One region of the Exiguobacterium acetylicum genome, then DNA from elsewhere that is predicted to be linked to it. Evidence: riboswitches for the same ligand, from Rfam matches in the RefSeq annotation. Region 1 holds a riboswitch; each other region holds the start of a gene.

Region 1 (5,665 bases):
ACGACGTCTCGACTTCGAGAATTTTCGATGCATCCTGATGCACGTCTTCTCTACGTTCGACACTACAAGGTGACAGATAGAATGGGTTCAAGTTCGTCCGGTATCGATCCGGATTCCAGTTGGCTTGCTGAACAACTGCTTGGGCGTCTTCCGTCTGTGCTTGATCCTTGATTGGATCGAATTCTTGTTTCATCTGAATCACTCCTCTTCACGTTCAAAACCTATAGACCGATTTACGTCTGAAGTCTTATTTACCTGTTTTTCAAACATTTAAAACATGCATCTGAAAAATTTGTTTACTGTTTTGTGAACGTTTATCCGAAATAGGCATGATAGAGCCGCTTCGCTTTGACGAGATCCGCCTCGCCATGAATCAGAACACGTCCATCCCGAAAAGCGACCATCCGATGTTCGTCCGTCGTAAACGCCAGCAAATATGGATTATGAGCAGAAATCGCAGCGACCGGCAGGAGACGTTGTTTCAACTGTTCCAGATCCCGCTGTCCGTCTCCGCGGATTTGAACGGCATCGCGACCGCACAGTGCCGTGAAACGTACCGTTTGATCCGATAAGTAAGGATAGGACGGCTCGATGCCGCACGACGGGCACTCCGTTTTCTTCAGTGACTGGACGTTGATTTGTTGAAACGTATTCGACCAGACATCAAACGCAAGCAAGCGCGTCCGCATGGCGCCCGTCTGTCCGCTCAACCACTTCAATGCTTCTGTCACCTGCAAGGAAGCGACCATCTGTACAGCTGGTCCGATGATCCCCGCCGTATCACACGTCTCCTGATCCCGTGGTAATTGATCGAGTAGACAATGCAGACACGGCGTCTCCCCGGGACGGACGGTAAACGTGATCCCGTAACTGCCGACACAGCCACCGTAAATCCACGGAATCGAACGCATCAACGCCATATCGTTCATCAGCAAGCGAATATCGAAGTTATCCGTCGCATCGATGATCAGATCGATATCATCGAGAAGCCACGTCAGTGCTGCCCGGTCGACGTCTACTACATGTGCTTCGATCGCGACTGTCGAATTGATCGCTTCAAGCCGTGCTTTTGCGGCAATCGCTTTTGGTACGATGTGACGCGCATCTTCCTCGGTATACAGCTGTTGTCGTTGTAGATTACTCCACTCGACATAGTCGCGGTCGACGATTCGGACGACACCGACACCGGCGCGGACGAGTTGTTCTGCCGACGCCGTTCCGAGTGCTCCCATGCCGATGATCAGTACCCTTGCTGATGCCAAGCGTACTTGTCCCGCTTCCCCGATCGGTTGAAATCGAGTTTGCCGTGAGTAACGGTTCATCGAATCAATCCACTCGTTGGACTACTCGCGACCGCATACTGTTTCTTCTCAATACGTCCCGCTTCGTATCCGAAACGTCCTGCTTCGACAGCTAGTCGCATGGCGTGCGCCATCTTGACCGGATCTTGAGCATGGGCGACAGCGGAGTTCAATAAGACACCATCCGCTCCTAGTTCCATCGCATAGGCGACGTCGGTTGGCGAGCCAATCCCGGCGTCGACAATGACCGGAACCGTCGTCTGCTCGATGATGAATCGTAGATGGAGCGGATTGAGAATACCTTGTCCGGAGCCGATCGGTGACGCCGCCGGCATGATGGCGTGACAACCGAGTTCCTCGAGTCGCCGTGCAAGGACGACGTCGTCCGACGTATACGGTAAGACGATAAAGCCTTCTTTGAGTAATTCTTCAGAAGCCCGTAGCGTCTCAATCGGGTCAGGTAATAACGTCTTGTCGCAACCGATCACTTCGACCTTGACCATGTCGCACATACCGGATGCCCGCGCAAGCTTCGCCAACCGTACGGCTTCTTCTGCCGTCTTCGCACCGGCCGTGTTCGGTAATAAATCGTACTTTGTTAAATCAAGCGACTCCAAAAAATTCGCTTGTTGTTTGTCAAAGATGTCGAGCCGACGGACGGCGAACGTCAAGATTTGTGAGGCGGACGCATCGATTGCTTCTTGCTGTACCGTAGCATCCGTATATTTCCCCGTTCCGAGTAATAACCGTGAGTCAAATGTCTTTTCTCCAATTTTCAGCATGTTTATCCTCCTCCTACGAAATGAACGATTTCAAATGTGTCGTTGTTCCGAACGACCGTCTGACCGTACGCCATGCGATCGATGATGTGTCGATTCTGTTCGACGATGACGAGCTTTTCCCCTAAGCCGAGTTGCGTAAGCATGTCCTCAATCGTTTTAATCTGTTCGATCGTGTGGTCATTGCCGTTAATCGTAATGTTCATCGGACTTCCTCCTTCTGAATCAACCGTAATGTATTTACCAAGACTTCCGCTGTCGCCGGTGCGAGTAATACGCCATGCCGATGATGCCCTGTCGCCATGAAGATCTGACGGGATGAATCGGCGACTCCGATATATGGCAAGCCGGACGCCGTTTGCGGTCGTACACCGGACCAGACTTCTTCGATGACCGCGTCACGAATCGGTGGATACAGTCGTTCTGCTGCTTGAAGCAATGACGTGACCCCAACGACACTGACACCGACCGTCTCGTCGTGCGGCAGTTCGGTCGCACCGATCAAAATTCGTCCGTCTGCTTTTGGCACAAGATAGACAGCGTCATCAAACAGGATCGAGCGTAACGACTGACCCGAGAGACGGACGGCAAGACATTCCCCTTTGACCCCATATGTGGCGATCGAAATGCCGGCTGTATCGAGCAAGGCTTGCGACCCGCGTCCAGCAGCGACCGTCACCGTTCGTCCGGTCCACGTTCCCGCATTCGACTCGACCCTGATGAAGTCATCGCTCTCTTCGATGCATGTAACATCTACTTGTTCTTCGATTGGTACCCCACGCTTTCGTAAGGCATATATCAATGCAGTCGTCAGTCGTCGTGGATCGATTTGACCGACCGCTGGAAACAGATGCTCGCGTCCTTTACGTTTTAACAAAAACGGTTGTTCCCGGTACCCACAATCGATGCCCGTCTCTCGCTCGAGACGACGTGCAAGCAGCGGATACAGACGACGACTACGTGCGGCAAGTAGATGCAATTCCGCTCTCAGCTCGATGTCTGTCGCGAGCATCCCGGCAGCTGCGCGGCTCGTTCCTTGTCCGCATGTTCCGCGTTCTAAGACGACGACGGATTCATTCTGACAGGCGAGACCGTAAGCAAGCGTCAACCCGATGACTCCGCCGCCGATGATGATGTGATCCGTCATACGCGAACCCCCTGGTAACTTAGAATGGCGGCGAGTGGATCCGATTGACCGAGAATACCCGATAAGACAGCGATTCCGGTTGCCCCGGTCGCTGCGATTTCAGGCATGCGTTCTGGTGTGATCCCGCCGATCGCAATGACCGGTTTTGTCGTGAAGGTGACGACTTGCTTCAAGGCGTCGATTCCCCGTGGCGGCACATTCGGCTTCGACGCTGTCGGATAAATATGACCGTACAGCAGGCGGTCGGCTCCTTCCGCTTCTGCTGCCAGTGCCTCTGCTAGTGAATGGACCGATTTCCCGATGACGAGATTCGGAAAATGACGTCGCACATCACGGACACGCAAGGACCGGCGCGTCAGCTGCACACTGATGCCTGCGACATGGGCAACATCGACCCGGTCATGAACCGTTAACTGCTCAGGCGAATAACCATGCGCAAGGAGCGCGTCGATTAGATCCAGTAATTCTGCTGCCGACAAGTTCGGTTCTCGTATATGCAGCTGATCCGTATAAGGTTGAAGGGAGTGAAAGGTCTTTATTCCGTCAAGCGGATGGATGGATCCCGTCGAAATCAGATGTAAACGCATCATGTTCTTCCTTTCCATACGAAAAAGGACCACTCCCGATGTTGAAGGGAGTGGTCCGAAAATGCGCTGAAGCGCTAAGGATATCTAGGATTTCGAGCCACTTCCCTCCGCTAGTACGAACTAGATCAGGTTCAAAGGGTCCGGATACTTCCGTCTCAGTCTGCTGGGAGACTCCCCTAGTGTCTTTTCGTGTTTAATTGGCTTGCCCCATTAGTCTAGCATGAGTCGCTTTGCTTCGCTAGTCCTAGTTGAGCGCTTCCACTTGCTGAATCAGCTCCGATTTCGTCGGTCGCTGTTGCTCTTGGCTGTCGGCATACATCTGCTTTAGCTTCAGGATGCGCATTACTTTAGCATCGAGCATCTCCGGCGTCAGCGTTTTGTCTTTGACGGCTTGCATCACTTCAGCATGAACTTTTGCGTAAGCACCTGCCTCTGAAAACATCGCCATATCAGCTCCATTGACGAGTGACTGACGTGCCGCTTCCGCGAGACCATATTGTTTCGTGATCGCCCCCATGACGAGATCATCTGTGATGATGACACCGTTGAATCCGAGTTGTTGACGCAAGAGGTCAGTCAAGATCGGCTTTGAGAGCGAGGACGGATTCGTATCGTCATACGCTGGATAGAGAATATGGGCGACCATCACCATCTCGGCGCCCTCTTGAATCGCTTCTTTAAACGGTAACAGCTCCGTCCGCTTCAATTCTTCCTTTGATGCCGTCACTTTCGGTAGCCCGACATGGGAATCGACACTCGTATTGCCGTGACCGGGAAAATGTTTGACGACCGGAATCGTTCCCGTCTCCTGCATCCCGTGCATCAGAGCCGTACCAAGCGTCGCGACGGTCTTCGGATCAGCACTGAACGAACGGTCGCCGATGATCGGATTGTTCGGATTACTGTTGACGTCAAGGACCGGCGCGAAGTCCATGTTGAAGCCATAAAAACGTGACAAATGACCGAGCGTACGTCCGACGTCTTCCATTTTCGCAGTATCTGCTCCTTGCGCCATCCGTTGACTCGTCGGTAGACGTAATCGTTGATCCGGTACCCGGCTGACGCGTCCGCCTTCTTCATCAATCCCGACGAAGGCATACGGTTTTTGGTTCGTCTCTTGAATCGCACGCGTGAACGTCAAGAGTTGCTCTTCCGAAGTAATGTTTCCACCGAGCAATAAGACCCCGCCAATCGCATGCGACTGTAATAATTTTCGGTCAGCTGCTGAAAGTTCCGTGCCGGCGACTCCGATGTAGAGCAGTTGATCGACCTTTTCGGACGTCGACATTGCTGCCAATTGTTGCTTTAGTTTTGCTTGTTGTCGTTCTTCTTTCGTCGGTTCAGGCTTCGGTTTCTTTTCTTCTGTCGGTTGCTTCGCTTCCGGTTGCGATGGTTTCGTTGGTTCCGTCGTCTCCTGCGCACACCCTGCAAGCAACAGGCAACCGATCAGTACGACTTTCTTCACAAAGGATCCTCGCTCCGCACACCATTGATCGAATAATAGACGGAAATCTCAGCGTTCAGTGATTGCGAAACCGAACAATATTTATCCTTTGATAACGAGATGGCGCGACGGACCTTATCTTCCGGGAGATCACCTTCGAGCCGGTAATGAATCGAGATCGACGTAAAACGCCGCGGGTGGTCCTCTGCCCGTTCTCCTTCGATATCCATTTCGAAATGGGTGATCGTCAAGCGCATCTTCTCTAAGATTGAAACGATATCAATTCCGGTACAGCCGGCAACGGCATGTAGCAGTAGTTCAGTCGGTCGCGGCGCTTGATTTTCGCCACCGTTCTCTGGTGCTGCATCCATCGCCAGATGATGCCCTGATTCCGTCTGTCCACTAAA
Region 2 (5,665 bases), 430 kb from region 1:
TCTTAGCATATTTAAATTGTTCAGGACTTGTCCTGCTCCTACATTCATTACCTTTTGAGGGCTATACCAAATTCAAGGGGGAAATGAACATGTCAGTTAAATTAACAGTCGAAAAACGCGAGGTACGTCCACGCTCACTCCGTAAACAATTACGTCATGAAGGAAAAGCTCTTGGTGTCGTGTATGGTTACAAAGTGGAAAGTACGCCAATCGCATTCGAAGAAAAAGAACTCATCAAGATCATCCGTGAAAACGGTGAAAACGTCTTGATTTCACTAAAATTAGATGGTAAGAACGTTAACGTTCTGATCAACCGTCGTGATATGGATGTCTTCACACCAACAATCGACCACGTCGAATTCATCGCCGTCAAAATGGATGAAGAGACAGAAGTCGAAGCAGACGTCGTACTCGTCGGTGAAGCAGCTGGCGCGAAAGTCGGTGGATTCCTATCACAGACACTCTTTAAAGTAACAGTCGCAGCAACACCAGATAAATTACCAGAGAACGTCGAAGTCGACGTCACGAACCTCGAAATCGGCGATTCGATTTCTGTAGCTGATCTTCCGGAACAAAAAGATTTCCGTATCGTCACAGAAGGCGACATTCAAGTCGCAGCTGTCGTTGAATCAACGCTTGAACAAGAGCTTGAGGAAATCGAAGAAGCAGAAGCTGAGGCACAAGCGCAAGCTGGTGAAGACAACGAAGCGGAAGCTACGGAAGAGTCTTCAGAAGAATCAAAAGAAGAGAACGAAGACAACAAATAAGTCGTTTATCGATACGCCCTTCGTGGCGTATCGTTTTTTTGTGTCTTGACAATAGACAGAAGATTGCCTAAAGTGAACAGCGTATCATCTATTACCATATCCACTAGGGGAGCCCATTGGCTGAGACGATTCACTTCGGACCCTTCGAACCTGATCTAGTTCATACTAGCGTAGGAAAGTGGAGCGATCACATCCAATGACTCCTGCTGCGCGCAGTTTTTCTGAGGACCGCTCTCTTTTTTACGGAGGGCGGTCCTTTTTGGTGTCTCCCCCACTTAAAGGAGGACGAACACGATGCAACACTGGAAAATGAAAGAAATCATGGTCATGATGATGCTCGCCGTCGCTTGCGGCGTCATCTATCTCGGTTGGTCAACACTCTGGTTACCGATGTCTGCAATCTTCGGACCAGTCGGTGCCAACTGGATGTTTGGGATCTGGATCATCGCGAGCCCGCTCGTCGCAGCAATCATTCAAAAACCAGGTGCCGCCCTCATCGCGGAAATCGTCGCGGCAGCTGTCGAGCTGTTCACGGGTAGTCATTTTGGTTTATCGGCTCTACTAATCGGGGTCTGCCAAGGGCTTGGTGCGGAACTCGTCTTTGCGATGACGCGTTATCGCCGCTATGACACCTGGACATTGATGTTATCAGGTGTCGGAGCCGCGATTGGTAGCATCGTCTATAGTCTGATCGCAAACGGATTTGGTTACTATACGACGACGACGTTGCTTGCGACGACTGGCTTACAATTGATCAGTGGTGCATTACTCGGCGGCTTGCTCGCAGCGATTCTTGTCCGTCGACTTGTTGCGACCGGTGTCTTGAACGGATTTGCGGCAGGACGTGCGAAACGGGAAGTCGCATGATTACTGTCGACGATCTCAGCATCCGCTATCCGGGTCAGACGAAATCCTTGCTCGATCATGTATCGCTGACGATCGAGCAAGGAACGACCCTTCTGCTCGGACGAAGCGGGAGTGGCAAGACGACACTGCTTCATGCCCTAGCCGGACTGACACCAGAGACGATTGAAGTCGAACAGACGGGAACCGTTACCCGGTCCGGTTCGGTCGGAGTGCTGTTCCAAAATCCAGAAGAACAGTTCTGCATGGAAACGATCGGACGCGAAATCGCTTTTAGTTTAGAAAACCGGTCGATTCCACGCGCAGAGATGGAGGAACGCATTGAACGCTTACTCACACTTGTTGGTCTCCCTCTCCCCTTCTCGACACCAATCGCGAGTCTATCCGGGGGGATGAAACAACGCCTCGCACTCGCCGCGGTCCTGGCACTTGAGCCGACGATCTTATTACTCGATGAACCAACAGCTCAGATTGACCCGATCGGGCAACACGAGCTGATGGCGTTGATCTTTCGGATTCAGAAAGAACATGATTTAACGATCGTCTTGATCGAACACCAACTCGATGTCTGTTTACCTTACATCGACAAAATCGTCTTACTTGAGAACGGATCGGTGACTGCGACGGCGCATCCGCAGGATTTGTTCCCGCAGGGGTATACGGAGCTTCAATCGAAAGGGATCGCTGTTCCCTCTTTGTATCCGTACACGTTAGAGACGTTACCCATAGATGGACCACAAGCGGCGCGACTTCACGTGCTTCCCTCAGTCGCTACAGCAGGCACTGCCTTGTTACACGTCGCTACATTATCGACGAAAGCACCTTACCCGCTGACCGATGCGACATTTTCCCTAATGACGGGAGAATGGGTGATGCTGCTCGGGGCAAACGGCTCCGGGAAAAGTACGTTGCTTGCAACACTCGGTCGGTTGCTCTCGCATCGTGGAACATATCGGTTCCAGGAACGTCCGGCTCAGCGTTACTCCCGGCGACGCTTTTATGAGCACGTCGGCTATGTCTTCCAACAACCGGATCTGCAGTTTCTCAAACTGACAGTCGAAGCGGAAATCGACTGGAGTCACCGGGCAGCGACGAGTGACGAGCGCATAACATTACTCGAACGGCTGGAACTCGCATCCGTCAAACAGCAGTCACCGCTTGCGCTTAGTACGGGGCAACAACGACGGCTCAGCGTTGCGACGATGCTCGGACAGACGAAGGATTTATTGTTGCTCGATGAACCGACGTTCGGACAGGATGGATTGACGACGCGGCGGCTCATGGAACAGTTGTTGACGGAACAACAAAACGGAACGACACTCGTCATGGCAACACACGATATGGAACTCGTCGCCCGATACGCGGATCGTGTCCTCGTCATGGAGCAAGGGCGGATTGCTTTTGACGGGTGTCCGAACGAGTTGTTTGCTGACATTCCGTTACTCGAACGCTGTCAGCTACAACGTCCACTTTCGTATCAATTCCAGGAGGTGAAGCGCAATGCAGACAAACGCGTCACCGTTCGCTAAACTCAATCCTGTCATCAAGGGGAGCGGATTGTTTTTGATCATGTTTGCCTTAATTGCAACGAATGACTGGATCAAGACGTTGGTGTTCCTGAGTTTTGCCATCGCCTTGCTACTCCTCTCCGGATGGGGTCCCGTCGATTTCTTGAAACGGCTCGCACCTTACAGTCTATTATTCTTATTGACGTTCTGGATGATGGCGGCGTTTGGCAAAGGTACGAACACGCTCTGGTCGTTCGGTTGGTTTCATGTCACGTCGGAAAGTGTCGTACATGGCTGGTTACTTGCCTTACGGATGGCAACGTTCGTCTGCTTAAGTTTCGCTTTCGTCACGACGACCGATGCGACCCGGTTCGTGATGAGCTTGATTCACCAGGCAAAGGTGTCGCCTCGCTTCGCGTATGGGTTCCTTGCCGGGATCCGCTTTCTGCCACAACTGGTCGAAGAAGTCCGCGTCTTGCGGCAAGTACGGATGATTCGAAACGTGCACAGTCGCTTTCCTGGTGATGCGTTCCTATCGATCGGCTTACCGCTCTTCTCGCGATCGATCCAGCGGGCAGAACGGATGGCAATCGCTTTCGAAGCCCGTCATTTTTCAGCAGAGCGGACATATTATGAAGTGCCAGTCGTTCAGCGCCAGGATATTATCTACCTCGTGGTCATCCTCCTGTTCATCAGTCTTGTCTTTTGGCTATGATTACCGCCACCCGTATCCGGGTACATTCTAGCAAGACAGATTGAAGGAGAACGACATGAAACGAATCCTCTTGATTGGTGCAGGACACGCTCACCTGCATTGCATTACACACGGACCAACAGAAGACGTCGAGTGGCTGATTTTAAACGCCTCGACGTACCAATATTACTCGGGCATGTACTCCGGACTTGCTGACGGAACATACGACATTGATGAGATCCGTATTGACGTCGCCGCACTATGTCGCGCCTATGATAAACAATTCATCGAGGAGACCGTCATCAAAATCGACCCCGTTGAAAAAGTCGTCTTCGGTGCATCCGGCAGACACTATACTTATGACGTCGTCTCGACGAATATCGGCTCGTTCGATTGGTCGGAAGATACGATACGATTATCGATCAAACCGAACTACCGGTTACCGGATACATTAAAGCGTCTGCAACAAGCAAAGCGTCCAGTCGTGATTGGAAGCGGTGCAGCGGCCGTCGAGATGGCCGCGTCCTTAAAAGCAGCGGGTGTGCCGATCACACTGATCACGGATCCAGAGTTGCTTTCAGGACACCCCGCAGCGGAAGCCATTAAACGACGCTTACAAGAACTCGATGTTCATTGGATTCGAGAACGACCACTGAATGAGTCGTCTCCTCTTCGCTTTTCACATCACCCACCAATCGAGTCAGATGCCATCATCCGCTTGACGGGTGCGAAAGCACCGGTATTGTTTGCAGACAGTAAGCTCTTCACGGAAGACGGGTTCCTACTCGTCAATGAGCAGTTGCAAGCGCTCAATCATCCAAGTCTGTTTGCTGCGGGTGACGCAGCGACCCTCGTCGCTTATCCCGATATTCCAAAGAACGGCGTCACAGCTGTCCGGCAAGCACCGATCTTACTGGAAAACCTCTTGCGGTACGTCCAGGAAGAGGCACTACAAACGTATCGTCCGCAAACGAACTACTTGACGATTTTATCGATTGGCCCCCGTCATGCGGTTTCCCTGTATGGTAAATCGTACTCAACTAATCGACTTGGTTGGTACCTGAAACGCTGGATCGATCAACGGTTCATGCGGAGGTATCGTCCTTAAAAGTATGCGCCGGCGCATACTTTTTTTGTACACAAAAACAAGCCATGGACAGGTGTCCATGGCTTGTTGGATTAGACGGTTTGATTTCCTTTAACATACGACAGTAACGTTTCGTTGAACTTCTCTTGTTCATCAAGCAACATACCGTGCCCACTCTCTTCGAAGACTTCAAGTCGTGCATGTGGGATTCCCTTTTGCATTTCTTCCGCGAACTCGAACGGACAGACTTGGTCTTTTTTACCGTGGATGATTAACGTATCGACTTTGATGTTCTCGAGTTTTCCACGCAAGTCCTCATCACGTAAGGCAATTGCTGACTGAATCGTACCGTGGGACGAAGCGGCGATACTAAGTCCATGGAACCATTGTTGAAGTGGTTCTGGATGTTCCTTCGCAAAGAAGATTTCCCCGAATCCTTTGAGCATTGACGGACGATCCTGTTTCGTGTCGGCAATCAACGCATCGACTTCTTCTTTTGTCATCCCGTATGGATAGCCGTCGCGTTGTGTAAAGACAGGGGCTGCGGCTCCAGCGAGGACAAGTTTACTGACTTTTGAATCCCCGTATTGCAAGAGATAGGACAAGGCGATTCCTCCTCCCATCGAGAAGCCAAGCAACGTGACGTTCGTTAATTTCAACTGTTCGATGACTTCATTAATGTCGGACGCCATCGTCTTATAATCGTATCCCGTTGCCGGCGCATCTGATTTGCCATAACCGCGAT
Region 3 (5,665 bases), on a different replicon from region 1:
AACCGTGATTTCAACGCAGCAGAGCCGAATCAAAAATGGGTGACGGATGTGTCACGGGATTGAAGTACGGCGCCTCTCAGAAGGCATATTTGAGCGCTATTCTGGACCTATATGATGGATCCATCCGCGCCTTCGTTCTTAGGCACTCAAACAATAACGAACTCATATTCGATACACTCGAACTCGCCCTTCAAGGTGCACCCGAAAGTCGTCCATTGCTTCATAGTGATCGAGGATTCCAATATACGTCGCATATGTTTCGTCACATGACACGGGTGGCAGGCATCACACAAAGTATGTCTCGGGTTGGTAAATGTATTGATAACGGTCCGATGGAGTCTTTTTGGGGAGCGTTGAAGTGCGAAAGTTATTATCTACATAAGTTTGTGGAGTTCGACGAACTCCGACTCGCGATTCAGAAATATATTTACTTCTACAATGAAGAACGATATCAACAACGATTAAACGGCTTGGCTCCATTAGAATACAGAGCGCAAGCCGTTTGAAGGATTTTTATTATTTGTCCTGTCTACTTGACAGGGAGCAGTTCAGTATGCGCCGCGCATACTTTTTGTTATTTCACTTACCACATTGTCAGTTAAGAAATTTAATCATTTATTTAATCTTAAGTAGATCTACCAATTGTAATGCGCGAGAAAATTCATACACACTTGTCAATTCCAATCACATGCATTTCCATCATTATCGCGGTCTAAATCATGGGGATCAACTGCAGGACCTCCGGCAGCTATATAAAAATCTTGAGCGGCTTGGGCACTGGAAAAATCACCACAGTCGCGATCTGCTCCAGAAGGGTCGTATTCAAGATCAGTTGCTACTTCTGTATCTGCTTCATCAACGTATTCCTCATCAGATATACTCTCATCTTCATTTATCATTTCTCTACTTGCTAAAGAGGCTTCGAGTTCGTCGATTTTCTCTTTTGCAGCAATATGTTTCGTCTCTTCTTCTTTGAGTTTACTCTCTAAAGCAGTACGTTTGTCTGCTTCTTCCTTGTAGCTTTCAACGGTTTGCAGACGTAATTCTTTTTCTCGTTCTAACTCCTCTTTCAATTTTTTCGTTTCTTGTTGCTGCTCTTTTAGTTTAAGTTGCGTGTCCTTTAAAGATGTTTCTAACTCCTTTGACTCTATTTTTAATGATTCCAACATCTTTGTTTCCTTGGTAGAGGATCCGGCTTCAATTTTTTGAGGTTCATTTATTCGGTCTACCATGTAGATAGAAATTGAAAAAGCAATGAATACACCTAGCCAAACGACAAAGGTTGGGTACTTCACTGGATTTCGAAGCCTCGGTTTAAAGTAAAAGTATAGACCAACTGCTGAGATCAACAAGCCAATGAGACTCCAAAAGGTGATAGTGAAGAGTAAAAGATAGACAATAGCAATCACGACGAGCAATATTACTTTTCGGATGTTCATAAGTTCAGCTCCTTTAAAAATATTTGTATTTTTATTGTACATATTTACAAGGGAAAATAGATTAGGAATTTTATAGTTTTTCTCTAAAAAATCGCTTACAACACTCGAGTACTAATTTGAGTAAAGCATAAGAAATTACTGATCAAACATAGTTGATAGCTTTTAAGAGAATAAACTTACATCAATCTAAGTGACTTAAAAGTAATCAGAATAGGCTGTATATCGCAGTCGATACACAAAGGACTGTCGATCAGGAAATCGTGAATGACTCGGTAGAGGAAAAAATGATTCATAACTTAGATAATGAGAAAGGCAACTTACACATCAAAGAACTTAACTCTTACGTAATTGTGCAGAACTCCAATGCTTGTATGGGAAAGAAAATGAATCGTTGATTGAATTGGTACGTTTTTATTCAAAAAGTAGTAAAAACGTAAAATAGAGTGCGTATACTTTAAGACAAAAAAAATTAAATATAAACTGAAGAGAGAAGACGACATACTTACTACTTAATGGCCCCTATAAGATGATTACGCAAGATAAGCTTTATACATTGCAAACATTAATGATTCGGACTACTAGGTCACGTAATTGATCTGAAATATCGAATCGCTCGTATATTAAGACATAATTAAAGAAAGAAAAAATGATAATTAGTATTGCCTAGTATAAGATATGACCGTAACAAAGTAATCCGAATCAGATAATGAACCTATTTTTACGCTCGATCTTTAAAGAGATACTATTAACGAATCGCTTTCATCATCATTGACAGGTGTTTACAAGACTACTAAAGTGAAGGTAACTTAAATAGAATCACTAGGGGTGTTATTAAACTGAGATGAGTAGCTACTCAAACCCTTTGAACCTGAACTAGGTCGTACTAGCGTAGGAAAGTGTAAACTCTGATGAAAAAGCGGAGACGATGATGTCGCTCTTTGCTATGTGGTTATTTAGACGTGCGCAACTTTCCTTTTGGAGAGTTGCGTTTTTTGTTTACTACTTCGCTATTTAAGTTGCAAAAATAAATGGGGGAGTGGACAAGAATGAGCAGAATAGTTTTAGTCACAGGAAGTAGCAGTGGACTTGGAGCGACGATTGCGAGGGTGTTAGTGAACAATGGATTTAAAGTGGTGATTAATTACTTCAAAAGCAAAGATGCGGCAGAACAGCTTGTAAGCGAACTAGGAGTAGAAAATGCACTTGCCCTGTATGCAGATGTTACGAAGCAGGATGATGTCGAGAGCATGATGCAATCCGCAACAGCACATTATAGTCAAATCGATGTTGTCATTAATAATGCATTAGTAGACTTCAAATTTGATCCGGTTGCTCAAAAATCGTTTATCGACTTGCAATGGGAAGATTATCAAAAGCAACTGGATGGAACGATAAAAGCGGCGTTCCACGTCATCCAGAGTGTGCTGCCACAATTTATGGAACGACATAATGGTAGTATCATCAGCATTGGAACAAACCTTTATCAAAATCCAGTCGTTCCTTATCATGAATACACAACAGCAAAAGCAGGTTTAATAGGATTTACACGAAATCTAGCCGCGGAACTAGGTCAATATGGAATCAACGTGAATGTTGTCTCCGGCGGATTGTTAAAAGTAACGGATGCTAGTGCTGTGACAACTGCTGAAGTATTCGATTTCATTGCTCAATTGACACCATTGAAAAAAGTGACGAGACCAGAAGAAGTGGCTCAACTAGTTGCCTTTTTGGCATCAGAAGCAGCATCTGGGATTACCGGTCAAAACGTAACGGTCGATGGTGGATTAACGATGAATTGAAGCGGACGTTTTAAAAGTTTCTGAGCTTGTAAGAGAAGGGATTCGTGAACAGAAGATGACGAATAAAAATCAGTTAAATATTAGCGTTTTGTTATATGGATGTGGTCATCACCAAGCCGCATGGTTAATGCCTGATTCCGCGATTAAAGAGATCGGAGAGAGCCGCTATTATCAGCGATTGGCTCAAATAGCGGAAGCTGAATGTTTGGATACAGTATTTTTTGCGGACAATCAATCCTTTCCGGCTAATAATGCAACTGACTTACCTGTCTATTGGTTGGATCCTTTAATCAATTTAACGGCTATTTCTCAAGTGACGAATCATATAGGATTAGTCTTCACGATATCGAGTACGTTCTCCAATCCATATACAGCAGCCAGGCAACTCCTAAGCCTTGATCACGTGACGAAGGGGAGGGTAGGGTTGGAACTTAGTGACTTCGATGACAGATTGGGAAGCGTTAAACTACGGGATGGAGACACTACCTCCGAGGGAAGAACGGTATAACAAGGCGGACGAATTCGCGGTATTGATGGAGAAGCTATTTTTATCGTGGAATCAAGCGGCTTTTCTCACGGATCGATCAGATAATCAATTGATTGATCCTGAACGGATTCAGGCTATCGATCATTCTGGAGCCTATTTCAGTGTAAAAGGTCCCTTGTCTACGCCGTGTAGTCCTCAAGGAAAGCCAGTAGCGATGCAAGCGGGGGCTTCTGAACAAGGGATTGCCCTTGCAGCAAAACATGCTAACGCCGTGTATTCTGTGTCATGGAATTTTAGACAAGCGAGAGTGTTTCGTGAAAAACTACAGAGACAAATTGAACAAACTGAATCACCGAATCGAAAAATTAAGATATATCCAGGCTTAGTGACCTATGTTAGAAAAACATGAGAAGAGGCATTGGCAAAAAAAGCCGAACTAGATGAAAAATTACCGGTTGCCAATGCCTTAAAACAATTGAGTTTCTTTTTACAGCAGGACTGCTCCACATGGGATCTCGAAGCAAAGATTCCAAAATTACAACTTATAGAGGAGCTCTCGAGACCTATTAGATGCTATAGAACAGTTCTAGAAATCATCCATGATACAGATTCAATGTTTAAAGAACTAATAGATTATTTATCAATGAAAAAAGATGCCTGGGATTAATCGGTGATTCGAGATAAACTATAGATTAAATGGAATTTTATAGACATAATCGTTCTTATTCTAAAAAAGAAGATCATTTAAAGGGAGCTATCAAGAAACTAAACTTTAAGAATAATTATATTTTGTTTATCTAATAGATAGATAATTTGACTAATTTTCTCCATTCAGTATGTATACGATATAAAAGATATTAAACAATTTAAGGTGCTAAATTCTTACGTAACAAAGAAGAATTGCACCTTAAAGAGTGATTTTATCACTATGATAAATAACACTATTTTTAATAATATTTAAAAAGCATAAACTCGTTAACACGCAATACCTAAGCGATTTAAACTGTAGAAAATTTTATTTATTTATCATATTTTATTTCGTCAATACGATTATTCAAATCATCAATTTCCATTTCTACTTTATTTTTCTCTGAATTTAAATACTCTATAATTTCTAAAGTTTCAAGGAATTCATCAAATTCAATTGGTTTTCTTTGGTGTTCTTCCATTAAGTCAATTTGTTCATTAAGAGAATGCAAAGCTAAAAATTTTGTATGCTTAGTTGATATTAAAGTATCAATAAGAGATAAATTTTTATTATGTTTATGTGACTGCATATCCTCTGATTTACTATTAGAATTTGATATATAATTCTCCCATTCAAAATTTTCAAAATCAAAATCTGAAGTTTCAGTTATTGATATCAAGTCTTGAATTTCATTAGAAATTTTATTTAAAAAGCTATTAGAATTAAACATGAATAAATCTGCTTTTGCAAGTCGCAACATTTCGTTTTTTAACTCAGCTCTTGGTCCAAGTGATTCTCCATGTAATTTATACCACCAATCTTCTTTATTATCATCTGTAATAAAAATTACTCGATCAATATCTGATTCTTTAGCCCTTTTAATAATTTGCTTCCAAATTATTAAATCTCCATATTTTTGATTAAAATTTATACCATTATAATGCGTAACATCTTCTTTTTTAAAATCGCTATAGCCAGGGGGATTTTATTTTCGTATCTATTTTTTGCATCTGAAAGTTCATTAGTTAGTTCTTCTTGCGAAAAACTAGCTCCTATTTTATCTTTAAAAATTGTCCCAAAATTGGTAGCTAAATCTTCTTCTAAATTCAACATTTTGAAAATATTTTCAATAGAAGAAGACACTTCATTTTGTAATGTTTTTAATTTTTCTTTAGTATCTGAAATTATTAGATCTTTTTGTTCTATTACATCACTACTTTTTAAGGTGATGCTTTGAATTTCGTTAGTAATT
Region 4 (5,665 bases), 250 kb from region 1:
GTGGACACCACCAAAGATGACGAGACCCGTCAAGACGACGAGTGCAGCACCGACGACAGCTGTGTTGATACCGAACGCATTGTCAAAGGCAGCGGCAATCGTGTTCGATTGAACGGAGTTGAAAATAAGCCCGAATGTAACGGCAATCAAGATTGCAAAGACGATTCCGAGAGCCCGGTTCTTCAAGCCCTTTTCGATATAGTAGGCAGGACCACCACGGTACGCGTTCGATTTCGTATCGCGCACTTTATAAACTTGAGCCAGTGTACTTTCGATGAGAGCCGTCGCACCACCGAGAAGAGCGACCATCCACATCCAGAAGACGGCACCCGGTCCGCCGAGTGTGACGGCAATTGTGACACCGGCAAGGTTACCCGTACCGATTCGTGTCGCAGCACCGATGAAGAATGACTGGAGGGAAGTGATGCTTTCCCCATTATCGTCTGTTGTTTGTTCACTTTTATCGAGCGTGACGCGGAACATCTCTTTTAAGTACGTGAATTGGATGAAGCCAGTTCGGATCGTGAAGTAGATCCCGCCGCCGATCAATACGGCGATTAATACATACGACCATAAAATATTGTTGGCGTAATCGACACTTCCTTGAATGACTTGCTGAATGGCGTTCATGATGGTGTATTCCTCCCAAAGAATAATAAAAGCTATACGCTAAATTATACGAATTTTCTGAAAATAATCAACAAGGAATAAAATAAAATTTTAAAACTTAATAATGTTAGCTAAAAAAATCATACGATGAAATCTTGGGAATGAACGAAAAAACTGTCACTCTCGGTATCGAGAGTGACAGTCAAGGAAAGCTGAATCATCCATATTGTAGCAGCTGTTCGTATAGTTCATCGAGTTGCTGTTGGATACTTTTAGAAACGGTATCAGTCGATTTTTCACGTTTTGCTAATTTCTGTTCAAGCCGCTCGATCTGCACTTCCAACTCGTGTTGTGACAAGCGTTTTGGTTTTTGAGGGGTTACGTGAAGTGAAGAAGATATAGCGAACTCAGTACGCTTCTGTTGAGCATACGTATACGTACCATGATAACGCGTCAAACCATTTTCGAGCCACAAGATCTGCGGAAAAAGCCGATTCAAGAAATAGCGGTCGTGTGAGACGGCAATCAATGTACCAGAAAAGTTCTCGAGTGCTTCTTCGAGTGTCTCTCTTGATTCAATATCGAGATGGTTCGTCGGCTCGTCGAGAATTAAGACATTAATCGACGAATGAACGAGGACGGCGAGTTGCAATCGCACACGTTCGCCTCCGCTAAGTGACAAAATGGACCGAAAGACAGTTGGTCCAAAGAACAGGAACCGGGCTAGGATATGGCGGGCTTCTGCTTCTGGAACGGCAATCCGGTCTCTAAACCAGTCGATTAACCGTGCGTCCTCTTCGAAATGGGCATGCTGGGACAGGAAACCGATCCGATTCGATGGTCCACGCGTGAGTGTGCCTGCGTCTGGTGATAATTCGTCAAGCAGCAGTGAGAGCAACGTCGATTTCCCGCTTCCATTCGTTCCGACGATCGCGATCCGATCCTGTGCCATGATCTCGAACGAAACGTCATCAAAAATGTGGCGGGTTCCGTAAGCAAACGAGAGTTCTTCAGCACGAAAGACGACTTGGCTCGTGTGATCAGTGGAAGAAAAAGAGACGTCAGCGGTTTTGGCTTCGAGTTGTGGTCGTTTAATCCGTTCGATCCGCTCGAGTGCCCGTTCCATCGATTTTGCTTTACGGAATAATTTCTCACTCGGTGGAGATGCTTCGTTTGCCCATTGCCGGAGTCGACGAATCGCTTCCTTCATTTTCTTTATTTTTTTCTGTTGCTCTTGGTAGGCGTGGAACTGTTCCATCAAGCGACGTTCTCGTTCGACGACGAACGCGCTGTAGTTCCCTATATAGGCTGTCAGTTCACCGTCTTCGAGTTCAACGATCGAGGTGACGACGGCGTCTAAGAAGACCCGGTCGTGAGAGACGAGCAGGATGGTCCCTGTGTAGTCCCGTAAGAACTGCTCCAGCCATTCCACGGCAGCTAAATCGAGATGGTTCGTCGGTTCGTCAAGAATGAGCAGATTTGGCTCCATGAGTAACATGCGACCGAGACAAATCTTCGTCTGTTCACCACCGCTCAACTGGTGGAAAGGACGAGTGAGTAACGGACGAAGGTGTAACCCGTTCACCATGCGCTCGATCTTCGAGTCGAGTAGATAGCCATCCTTTTGTTCGAACGCATTCGTCGCTTCCGCATATCGCGCGAGTAACGCATCAAGATTCTCTGGTGCTGTCGCCATCATTTGCTCCAACTGTTGCATCCGAGAACGGATCACGAGAGTCTCTGCAAACGCTGTCCAAAGGACGTCGAGTCCGGTCATCGTCTCACTATATACAGGAAGTTGTTCCAAATAGCCGATCGTCAAACCGCTCTTTTGATAGATGACACCACCGTCCGGTTGCTCAAGGCGAGCAAGCAAGCGGAGTAATGTCGTCTTGCCACTCCCGTTTCGTCCAATCAGACCGACACGGTCGTGTTCGTTTAAGAAGAGGGAAACATCCGTTAAGATCGTTTCGCCTCCGAATTGTTTGGTTAGGTGTTGAATGTCGCAAATCATCATAATCAATTGATCCTTTCGCGCGCATCAAAAAAAGGAGAGCGCAAATAGCACTCTCCATCACGTGTGAAAGATGCGCTTTGCTGTATTTTTCAATCATGAAGTTCTAAAAAAGGGCAGACGGGTGCCTTAGAACGCCATTCCATGAAAAATCGCGCGCAACAGATACAATTGTTCCATCAACCAGTGTTTGCACGCGGCAAAGTCCATCTTTTCACACCACCTTTCGTTTCAGATATCTCTAGTTTACTATTTTTTTGTCAGTTACGGAAGTCTGAATTATTTGAACACACCCGCGATTGAACTGAAGAAGTCACTGAGTCCATCGAATAATTTAGCGAAGAAACCTTTCGTTTCTTCTGATGTTGCGAAGGCATGGATGTCTTGTCCCGCATTTTTGAGTCCACTTTCGATTTGTCCCCAGTTGATGTTCGCTTGCTCCATTTGATTGAATAGATTCGTCAACCGGTCCATTTGTGCGTCAGACAACTGGATATTGTTGTTTTGAATGACTTGGACGATCAGGTTTTCGATCTCGACTTTGGTTTCCGGTTTTTGATTGGCGATCTCAGCCTTGATCTCATTCATTAAGTCAGCGACTTTATCCGTGCCGACCGTTTTTCCGACGTCTGATGTGACCGATAATTCTTGCTGTGCTAAATCCTTACGTTCGTCACTTAACTTAATTCCAGTCTCAGCGGAAGTTTGATCGTACGCTTTCATGATTCCTGTCAGTGCCGATGTCCCGGTCACCTTGTAGGGAGAAGTGATCGTGATATCGGCATCTTTGACACCCGCTGTGACGAGAGCGTTGAGATACATATCCTTTGTCACCCATGTGATGTTCTCCGTCGAGACGGAAAGTCCATCACCTTTTTCCGTCAGTTCAATCTTAGCCGACGAATACATATTGCCACCTTTTTGCGATTGTGGAATATTTTTCCCGAGATATTTTTCTTCGTCAGCAGAGGTTGCGATGATTGGCGTGATGCCTTCCGGTGCATTGAGACGAGAAAGCACCCAAGCCTTATCCTTTGCGCCGAGCGACTCACCGAGTGTGACGATCGTCTTATCGACGACTTGTTCGGCAGATGCGGCTGTCGGAAGTAATAGAGCAGAAGCGATAACGGCTGACGCCATGATTTTTGTTGGTGTATGCATAATGAAATCCTCCAATTGTAAGTAACAGAATGAATTATAGTATCAGGTACTAAATTTAGTGTACGAGAACGAAAGAAGTTCGGAATCGGTCTGTAGATGGAGACGGCATCCGTCTTCTGACACTCCATAGTATAGCGAAAAGAGGACAACTTGACTTCCATTTTCAGCATGCTATAGTGAATTTGAATCGAATAATGACCACTAGGGGAGTCGGTAGACCGACTGAGACGAACGAAGACGTTCGGACCCTTTGAACCTGATTAAGTTCGTACTTACGGAGGGAAGTGGCGTCAAGTCTTGTTCTTCTTGCGCCATGCCCGTGTGTTTCGGGGTGGTGTTTTTTCGTTTCATACTAAACGAGGAGGATGAGATCATGACATTCACACAAGAAATCAAACAAGCGGCACAAGCGTATTGGGATAGTAGTTTTACGCACCCATTCGTACAAGGAATCGGGGAGGGGACGTTACCACTCTCGAAATTTCGGCATTATGTCATGCAGGATGCCTATTACTTAAAACACTTTGCGAAGATTCAAGCGAAGGCAGCGTCAAAAGCAGACGACTTCGCGACGATCGCGACACTTGCCGAACATGCGACTTCGACTTACGAGGCAGAGCTGAGCTTACATCAATCATTTTTTGAGCCGCTCGGTATTACGGAAGCAGATCTTGAAGTATTTGAACCGGCACCGACAGCATATGCGTACGTCTCGCACATGCATCATGCGAGTGAAGGAACGCTTGGAGAGACGATTGCTGCCATCTTGCCATGTTACTGGTTGTATTATGAAGTCGGGCAACAATTACTGACGTGTACACCGGAAGAGAAAATCTATCAGCAATGGATCGACACGTACAGCTCGGAATGGTTTGAAAAGGTCGTCTTTGAACAAATTGCACGGCTCGATGCGCTGGCGGAGCAAGCGAGCCCGACGGAACGCGAGCGGATGAAACGTCATTTCGTGACAAGTTGTTACTATGAGTTACTCTTCTGGCACATGGGGTGGACGGAAGAGACGTTTGCGTCAGTTTACGAAACGATTCCAGCACGAGCGGTATCTTCTTGAATCGCTAGATGGTAGAATTAGGAATACCATCTAGTGAAAGTAGGGATTGGAATGGAAATTATCGTGATTGCACTTGTAATCAGTGCAGCATATGCTGTACAACGAATGCTTGGTAAAGTCAAAGTAAGATTTCTTGGATACATCATTCCGATATTAATCGTGTTATCCGGTATATCTGCTTCGACGCGTAACTTTAAGGTAGCGTATAGCATGGGGAGCTACATTTCTGCTGTTCTTGTCATCATCGTCTATGCACTACTGACTTATTGGTTATACCGCGTCTACCATCGTGCGAAAGAAGAAGCTGAATATCCGTATCAATCACTAAAAGACCGAGGCATCCTTTAAGGAGCTTCGGTCTTTTGGTGTATCACGTCATCATTTTTTCCAGTTTTTAAAGCCGTCACCAAATTCGAGATGCAGTTTGTCGGTAAAGACACCGTTCTGAAAGACCGGCACATCAACCGGTAAAGTGCCTTGCGGTTTGAACGTTCCGAAGATTGCGCGGATACCTGCAGGCAGGTTCGGTCCCGCTGATTTCAGATTGCCTGCTTCGGAGTCTGGACCGTTCGGGTCGCCTTTGAAGCCATAGATGAGGACATGTGCCGGTGCGTCTGGTTGAACAGCGACATCGTATGGGTTACGGAGACTGAGCAGGACGGATGGTGTATCCGTTTGTTTCGCATAGCGGAAGATCGAAGCCGGAATGGCTTGTTCTGGTGCAGTAGGGAGTAGTTTAGCACTCGTGTTGACGTTGGAGCCGACGATGATGTAATCTGCTGCATCGAGTTGCGCCCGTAATGTCGGGTTTT

What was found. Region 1 has a riboswitch for thiamine pyrophosphate ahead of K7G97_RS06340 (thiamine phosphate synthase). Riboswitches for the same ligand answer to the same signal wherever they lie in the genome.
Region 2: it holds a riboswitch for thiamine pyrophosphate, as region 1 does, so the genes downstream of both, K7G97_RS08670 (ECF transporter S component) here and K7G97_RS06340 (thiamine phosphate synthase) in region 1, are expected to answer to the same signal.
Region 3: it holds a riboswitch for thiamine pyrophosphate, as region 1 does, so the genes downstream of both, K7G97_RS16555 (3-oxoacyl-ACP reductase) here and K7G97_RS06340 (thiamine phosphate synthase) in region 1, are expected to answer to the same signal.
Region 4: it holds a riboswitch for thiamine pyrophosphate, as region 1 does, so the genes downstream of both, tenA (thiaminase II) here and K7G97_RS06340 (thiamine phosphate synthase) in region 1, are expected to answer to the same signal.

The regions. Positions count from the first base shown of each region.
Region 1 covers NZ_CP082333.1:1,236,738-1,242,402, reverse strand. Annotated here, with positions in the region: gene K7G97_RS06365 (hypothetical protein) at 1-193, opposite strand, end outside; gene K7G97_RS06360 (ThiF family adenylyltransferase) at 315-1,322, opposite strand; gene K7G97_RS06355 (thiazole synthase) at 1,319-2,083, opposite strand; gene thiS (sulfur carrier protein ThiS) at 2,086-2,286, opposite strand; gene K7G97_RS06345 (FAD-dependent oxidoreductase) at 2,283-3,227, opposite strand; gene K7G97_RS06340 (thiamine phosphate synthase) at 3,224-3,817, opposite strand; TPP riboswitch at 3,900-4,002, opposite strand; gene nagZ (beta-N-acetylhexosaminidase) at 4,059-5,279, opposite strand; gene K7G97_RS06330 (OsmC family protein) at 5,276-5,665, opposite strand, start outside.
Region 2 covers NZ_CP082333.1:1,664,916-1,670,580, forward strand. Annotated here, with positions in the region: gene K7G97_RS08665 (50S ribosomal protein L25/general stress protein Ctc) at 90-767, shown strand; TPP riboswitch at 863-961, shown strand; gene K7G97_RS08670 (ECF transporter S component) at 1,062-1,634, shown strand; gene K7G97_RS08675 (ABC transporter ATP-binding protein) at 1,631-3,160, shown strand; gene K7G97_RS08680 (energy-coupling factor transporter transmembrane component T family protein) at 3,132-3,854, shown strand; gene K7G97_RS08685 (NAD(P)/FAD-dependent oxidoreductase) at 3,910-4,941, shown strand; gene K7G97_RS08690 (alpha/beta fold hydrolase) at 5,013-5,665, opposite strand, start outside.
Region 3 covers NZ_CP082334.1:5,423-11,087, forward strand. Annotated here, with positions in the region: gene K7G97_RS17540 (IS3 family transposase) at 1-63, shown strand, start outside; gene K7G97_RS17545 (IS3 family transposase) at 36-506, shown strand; gene K7G97_RS16550 (excalibur calcium-binding domain-containing protein) at 675-1,439, opposite strand; TPP riboswitch at 2,251-2,351, shown strand; gene K7G97_RS16555 (3-oxoacyl-ACP reductase) at 2,486-3,238, shown strand; partial or broken gene K7G97_RS16560 (NtaA/DmoA family FMN-dependent monooxygenase) at 3,294-4,368, shown strand; gene K7G97_RS16565 (hypothetical protein) at 4,745-5,173, opposite strand; partial or broken gene K7G97_RS16570 (PIN-like domain-containing protein) at 5,243-5,665, opposite strand, start outside.
Region 4 covers NZ_CP082333.1:989,520-995,184, forward strand. Annotated here, with positions in the region: gene K7G97_RS05090 (alanine/glycine:cation symporter family protein) at 1-630, opposite strand, end outside; gene abc-f (ribosomal protection-like ABC-F family protein) at 827-2,626, opposite strand; gene K7G97_RS05100 (DUF1002 domain-containing protein) at 2,903-3,784, opposite strand; TPP riboswitch at 3,978-4,084, shown strand; gene tenA (thiaminase II) at 4,158-4,853, shown strand; gene K7G97_RS05110 (hypothetical protein) at 4,905-5,201, shown strand; gene K7G97_RS05115 (glycoside hydrolase family 3 protein) at 5,232-5,665, opposite strand, start outside.